2 linked regions of the Calidifontibacter indicus genome follow. The protein of the gene in region 2 interacts with the protein of the main gene of each other region in a pairwise test. Links are inferred from orthologs where the notes say so. Each region holds a gene or a part of one and is shown on either strand. Other genes may lie near its edges.

The links.
Region 1: the proteins of DFJ65_RS11525 (region 2) and rsfS interact in binary tests that used the Escherichia coli proteins (3 or more experiments, as listed by UniProt). The link is inferred for Calidifontibacter indicus from one-to-one orthologs.

What each region holds. Positions count from the first base shown.
Region 1 is NZ_QTUA01000001.1:1,839,471-1,842,651, forward strand. What follows is about bases 64-2,928. They hold rsfS (ribosome silencing factor), read left to right. Parts: upstream 64-1,203; coding sequence 1,204-1,653; downstream 1,654-2,928. Other genes in these bases: DFJ65_RS08760 (glutamate-5-semialdehyde dehydrogenase), read left to right, coding at 64-295; DFJ65_RS08765 (hypothetical protein), read left to right, coding at 372-599; nadD (nicotinate-nucleotide adenylyltransferase), read left to right, coding at 602-1,207; DFJ65_RS08780 (histidine phosphatase family protein), read left to right, coding at 1,650-2,306; DFJ65_RS08785 (DUF4442 domain-containing protein), read left to right, coding at 2,303-2,881. In the rest of the region: more of DFJ65_RS08760, read left to right, coding at 1-63. UniProt on the Escherichia coli protein: Functions as a ribosomal silencing factor. Interacts with ribosomal protein uL14 (rplN), blocking formation of intersubunit bridge B8.
Region 2 is NZ_QTUA01000001.1:2,422,514-2,425,820, forward strand. What follows is about bases 226-3,216. They hold DFJ65_RS11525 (AAA family ATPase), read right to left. Parts: upstream 2,173-3,216; coding sequence 1,279-2,172; downstream 226-1,278. Other genes in these bases: DFJ65_RS11520 (vWA domain-containing protein), read right to left, coding at 226-1,270; DFJ65_RS11530 (nucleotidyltransferase family protein), read right to left, coding at 2,205-2,792; DFJ65_RS11535 (SGNH/GDSL hydrolase family protein), read right to left, coding at 2,944-3,216. Also shown: DFJ65_RS11515 (XdhC family protein), read right to left, coding at 1-159; more of DFJ65_RS11520, read right to left, coding at 152-225; more of DFJ65_RS11535, read right to left, coding at 3,217-3,307.

The sequences.
Region 1 (3,181 bases), 580 kb from region 2 along the record:
CGTCGGGGTTGTTGACTCACTCGATGCCGCGATCGCGCACATCGATCGGTTCGGCACCAAGCACACCGAGGTGATCGTCACCCAAGACCGCGCCGCCGCCCGCGAGTTCGTCGCCCGGGTCGACGCCGCCGTGGTGATGGTCAACGCGTCGTCGCGGTTCACCGACGGCGGCGAGTTCGGCTTCGGCGCCGAGATCGGCATCTCCACCCAGAAGTTGCACGCCCGCGGGCCGATGGCACTGCCCGAGCTCACCTCCACCAAGTGGGTCGTCGAGGGCGACGGTCAGATCCGCTGAGTGCCCGGCCGGCGAGATCGGCGGCTAGCGGCGAGGTCGCCCGGATCGCCGCCGAACCAGGCGGTAAGGTGGCCGCATGACGTCGCGTGTCCTGGCCCTTGTCTCCGAGGGCGATGTTCCGGAGCTGCACCACAACGAGCTGCCGATGAGCCACCTCATGTACGGCGTGATCGCGTTCATCGTCTTCATGGCGATGCTCGCTTTCCTGTGGTCGTTCCGCAACACCGCACCCAAGCTCAGCGAGCAGCACGGTGCCGAGCACGGCACCGCCCGCGGCACCGACGTCGAACGGTCGGGTCACTGACCATCCGTCTGGGGGTCATGGGTGGCACCTTCGACCCCATCCACCACGGCCACCTGGTGGCCGCGAGCGAGGTCCAGTCGTTGCTCGACCTCGACGAGGTGGTCTTCGTGCCGACCGGGCAGCCGTGGCAGAAGGAAGGCCGCGACGTCGCGCCGGCCGAGCACCGCTACCTCATGACGGTCATCGCCACCGCGTCCAACCCGCGGTTCACCGTGAGCCGGGTCGACATCGACCGTCCGGGGCCGACCTACACGCTCGACACCCTGCGCGACCTGAAGAAGCAGCGTCCCGACGCGGAGCTCTACTTCATCACCGGCGCCGATGCGCTCTCGCAGATCCTGTCGTGGAAGGGCGTCGACCAGCTGTGGGATCTCGCGCAGTTCGTCGGCGTGACCCGTCCGGGCCATGAACTGTCCGATAAGGGCCTGCCCAAGGACAAGGTCGTGCTCAAAGAGGTGCCGGCGATGTCGATCAGCTCGACCGACTGCCGCGACCGGGTGCGCGAAGAGGAACCCGTGTGGTACCTCGTGCCCGACGGCGTCGTCCAGTACATCAACAAATATCAGCTCTACCTGCCCGGCGGCGGGGAGCTGCAGGAGGACAAGTGACCGCCACCACCGAGTCGATCGAGCTCGCCAAGGCAGCAGCCCACGCGGCCGACGAACTCAAGGCCACGACCGTGATCGCGCTGGACGTGAGCGAGCACCTCGCCCTCACCGACATCTTCGTGATCGCGTCGGCCGACAACGAGCGGCAGGTCAATGCGATCGTCGACTCGGTCGAGGACGCCCTGCTCGAACGCGGCGTGAAGCCGAAGCGTCGTGAGGGACGCGGCGACGGCCGCTGGGTGCTCGTCGACTTCGGCGACATCGTCGTGCACGTGCAGCACGACGACGAGCGGGAGTTCTACCAGCTCGAGCGGCTCTGGCGCGACTGCCCGACGGTCGACCTGGAGTTGCCCGCCGGTGAATCCGACGATTCCGACGCCGAGTCGGACGACGAGTCCGGCAGGGAGTCCGACACGGAGTCCGGCACGGAGTCCGACACGGAATGAGCGGCGCGGTTCCCGGGCCGTCCGAGCGGTTGATGCTCGGTGCCGACCCGAAGCGCCTCATCGTGCTGCGGCACGGACAGACCGCCCACAATGTCGGCGGCATCTGGCAGGGACAGCTCGACACCGAACTGTCCGCAGTCGGACGTGACCAGGCGCGGGCCGCGGGCATCGCGATCGCCGAGTGTCGACCCGACCTGATCAGGGCCAGTGACCTGCAGCGTGCCTACGCGACGGCCGAGGCCATTGCGGCCGGCACGGGGCTGGCCATCCAGGCCGACGAGCGTCTGCGCGAGATCGATGTCGGTTCGTGGCAAGGCCGTTCGAGTGATCAGGTGCGTGAGACGCACGGTGACGACCTCGAGGCCATCGCCGCCGGCGAAGACCGCCGTCGCGGCGACACGGGTGAGACCGTCGCCGAGGTCGCCGAGCGAGCGCTCGCGGCGACCAAGGACGCCATCGCCGACCTCGCGCCCGGACAGCTGGGCGTGATCGTCACCCACGGTGTCGCCGGACGCGCCCTCGCGGCGGCCCTCGTCGGCATCGAGTTGCACGCCGCCTGGCTTGGCCTCGGTGGGCTGCACAACTGCCACTGGGTGGAGCTCACCGAGGGTGCCCATGGGTGGCGGATCGAGAAGTGGAACGCGCACGCATGAGCATGGCCCGGGACAATCAGCTGACCGCGAAGCATGATGCGAAGGTCGGGTCGCACAGTTCACGACACGGTGAGCGCCGCCGCCTCGCGCCGGGCACCTTCCAGAAAATCATGAACTTCTTCCCGCCGTTCCTCGGAATGGGGCTGCGGGTCAAGGAAGTCAGCGACGACTGGACGATGTGCCGGGTCGAACTCAAGCTCAACCGGTTGAACCGCAACCAGCAGGGCACCGCCTTCGGCGGGTCGATCGGCGCGATGACCGACGCGTTCTACGCGCTGCTGCTGATGCATCAGCTCGGACCGGACTACCACGTGTGGGACAAGGCCGCGCAGATCGAATACGTCAGCCCCGGCACGTCGACGGTATACGGCACCTTCGAGGTGCCGCTCGAACGCACCGACCAGATTCGCGCCGAGGCGCTGTCGGGACAGAAGGTGCTGCCGTGGTTCGAGACCGAGCTGACCCTGGCCGACGGAACCGTCGTGGCCCGCGTCCGCCGGCAGTTGTATGTGCGCAAGAAGCGCGAGGCCCGCGCCGACGTCCCGGACGGCCCGCAGCCCGACCCGGCCGACTGACCGGATCGGGCTGCAGCAGAACCTTTTCGGCTCAGTTCACCCGCGCGTCCTCGGCCTCGGTCGACTCGCGGCCGGCGCGACCGTGGCGACTCTGCACCACGAACCCGGCGGCCACGATCACTACCGCCAGGGCAAGTGACAGACCCAATTCCAGACGCTGTCCCGGCATGACGCCCATCAGCACGAGCACCACGACGATGAACGCGATGGTCGCGATGGTCAGGTAGGGGAAGGCCCACATCTTCACCGACGCGCCCCGCAGGGCGTCCGGTGAACCCATGCGAGTTCGCAACTGCGACA
Region 2 (3,307 bases):
GCCGCCGGAGACGGATCCGACGGCGGCACCGCCCGGACCGACGAGCATCGCCGCACCCGGCTGTCGCGGTGCCGACCGCCACGTGCCTACGACCGTGGCCATCGCGACGTCCTGACCCTCGCGCCACCAGCCGAGCAGGTCGGGCAACACCTCACGCAAGATCGACCACCCCCGCCACCTTTGCGAAGGTGTGCAGCGAGTGCCCGGCGACCAGCGCGTCGAGATGCGGCAGGGCTGCGACGATGCCGGCCTGGATCGGTAGGTAGCCGGCCTTGCCGGCGTGCGGGTTGACCCAGACGACCTTGTGCGCGAGGGCCGCGAGCTGTTGCATCTGTTCAGCGAGCAGCGTCGTGTCGTGCCGCTCCCAGCCGTCACTGCACACGACCACGACGGCGCCGCGGGCCGTTCCGCGCCGCCCCCACCGGTCGAGGAACGCCTTGAGCGACTCCCCCAGACGGGTGCCGCCCGACCAGTCGGGCACGGTGTCGCCGGCGTCGACGAGAGCGAGTTCGGCGTCGCGCTGGTGCAGGGCGCGCGTCACCCGGGTGAGCCGCGTGCCGAGGGTGAACACCTCGACGGGGTGCCCGCTGCCGGCCCAGTGGTGCGCGAGTCGCAGCAGCGCGTCGGCGTAGTCACGCATCGACCCGGAGACGTCGATCAGCACCACGATGCGCCGCCGCTTCACGGTGCGGTGGCGCCGACGCAACTCCACAGGTTCGCCGAGGTGGGCGAGTTGGGCGCGCATGGTGCGGCGGGCGTCGATACTCCCCCGCCGCGCGGGCACCGTCCGGTTGGTGCGCCGCGTCGGCTCAGGACGCGGCAGCGAACCGAACATCGTTGCGAGCAAACTCTTTTCGGCGCGGGAGAGCTCTGCGACGTCGCGGTGGCGCAGCACCTCCTGCTCGCTCGCGCCGGCTCGGATCACCTCGCCCTCCTCGGTCTCGTCGGGGGCACCCTGACCGGTGCCGAGCAGGTTGCGCGACGGTTCGGCGCGCACGTTCGCCACCTCGCCGGGGCGTTGCTCCTCCGGTGGCTTGAACCACGCCTCGAAGGCCCGGTCGTAGCGCGAGAAGTCGTCGGGCGATGAGCAGAGCGTGGCCCGGCCGGCCCAGTAGGTGGCTGCTCGATCACCCAGGTCGAGCGTCGCGACGGCACGCAGGTAGGTCGCCTCGCGATCGGGGGTGACCGCCACGCCGGCCTTGCGCAGCACCCGCGCGAAGCCGAGCAGGATCGCGTCCGGGGGTGTTCCCTCGGCGACGGGGCGTGTCATTGCCTGTGTCATTGCCCGGCCAGGATCCGGTCGAGGCTGTCGCGCACTCGGGCGAGGTCTTCGCGGTACTTCACCGCAACACCGAGGGTCGCCGACGCGGTCTCGAGGTCGAGGTCGCAGCGGCCGAGTTCGTTGAGGGCGCGCACCCAGTCGAGCGTCTCGGCCACTCCGGGCGGCTTGCGCAGGTCGTCGCGCCCGCGCAGCGACTGGCTGGCCCGCACGACCTGGTCGGCCAGCTTCTCGCCCACTTCCGGTGCCCGGCTGCGCACGATCTCGAGTTCACGCTCGATGCTCGGGTGGTCGATCCAGTGGTAGAGGCAACGGCGCTTCAGCGCGTCGTGCAGTTCGCGGGTGCGGTTGGAGGTGAGCACCACGATCGGCGGCGGGTCGGCCTTGATCGTGCCGACCTCGGGGATGGTCACCTGCCAACTCGACAGCACCTCCAGCAGGAATGCCTCGAATTCGTCGTCAGCACGGTCGATCTCGTCGATGAGCAGCACCGCGGGGGTCTCGCGCAGTGCGCGCAGCACCGGTCGCGCCAGCAGGTAGCGCTCGTCGAACAGTGACGCCTCGACCTCCTCGGCCCGCTGCGCATCGCGGTCGGCGGCGACCGCTTCGACCGCCCGCAGGTGCAGAATCTGCCGCGGGAAATCCCAGTCGTAGAGCGCTTGGGAGGCGTCGATGCCCTCGTAACACTGCAGCCGGATGAGCGGGATGTCGAACGCTTCGGCGAGCGACTCGGCCAGTGCGGTCTTGCCGGTGCCGGGTTCGCCCTCGAGCAGCAGCGGGCGCTGTAGGCGCAGCGACAGGAAGGTGACCGTCGCGAGGGCGTCGTCGCACACGTATCCGGTGCCGCGGAGGTGTTCGGCGACTTCAGCTGCCGACTCGACGTGAAGATCCATCCCTCACACCCTAGGTCGTGATGTGGCGTGGATCACGTATTGTCCGGTAATTCGTCGACGTCTTCTCCCGTGGCGAGATCGCCGCATTCGACGACCTGCGCGCCGTGCTTCTTCAGGTAGCGCCGGGCGCCCTCGTCGCCCTCGAGTTCGGCGGCCAGGTCGGCCCAGTGGGCTCGGCCGATCACCACCGGGTGACCGGGTCGTCCACCGTATTCGGCTCGCACCAGTGCGGATTCGTCGCCACCCGCCCCTTCCCGAAGGCGCGTCAGCACGGCCGGGCCGACGTCGGGCAGATCGACGAGGTGGATGACCGCGACCGCGGAATCCGTTTCACCCAGTGCGCGCAGCCCGGCGCGCAGCGAGGCGCCCATGCCCTCGTCCCAGTCGGCGGCGACCACCGTCCGCACGGTGTCGCCGGTGAGCAGTTCGGCCGCTTCGTCGGCGGCGGCGCCGAGCACGACCACGATCGGGTCGCACCCGCCGTCGCGCAGCACTCCCACTGCACGCAGCAACCAGGAGGTGCCGTCGGCGTCGTGTCGCAACGCCTTCGGCCCGCCGATCCGGCGTCCGGCGCCGGCCGCGAGCAGCAGACCGGCGGCCGAACCGCTCATCGTCGTCATGCGATCAGTTCAGCACCATTCGCGGCTCGCCGCCGACAAGGCCGGTGCCGGAGATCGTGCAGCTGCCGCCGCGCGGGGTGCCGCCGTTCCAGACCTGGCGCACACAGTTGCGGGTGGCCAGCTGCGCCCAGTAGTTCGGGTGCAGACTCTCCTAGATGTAGTAGTTCGACGTGGCCGTGCTCACCGTGCGGATCTGGTTGACCCACTCCGTCCTGTCGACCGCTCCGGCCGACTGCCACGACGAGAGCCCGACCTCCTCGTAGAGGCCAACTCCCTTCTCGCACAGGCGCCTTCCGTTGAAGGCAGCCGACAGGTTGAGCACCTTCGCACCGGCGATACCGGAGTCGCTGACCGCGCCCTGCACGGCCGAGTTGATGGTCGGGAGGGCGGTGCTGTTGGCCCAGTCCGCGTCCGCGTTCCAGAAGCCACAGCCGCCGGTGCTCTGCCGGGTGTAGCCGCTCTGGCTGTACCGGAAGCCCGCGCTGCTCGGGATCGGCGAGGCGTAGTTCTGCACC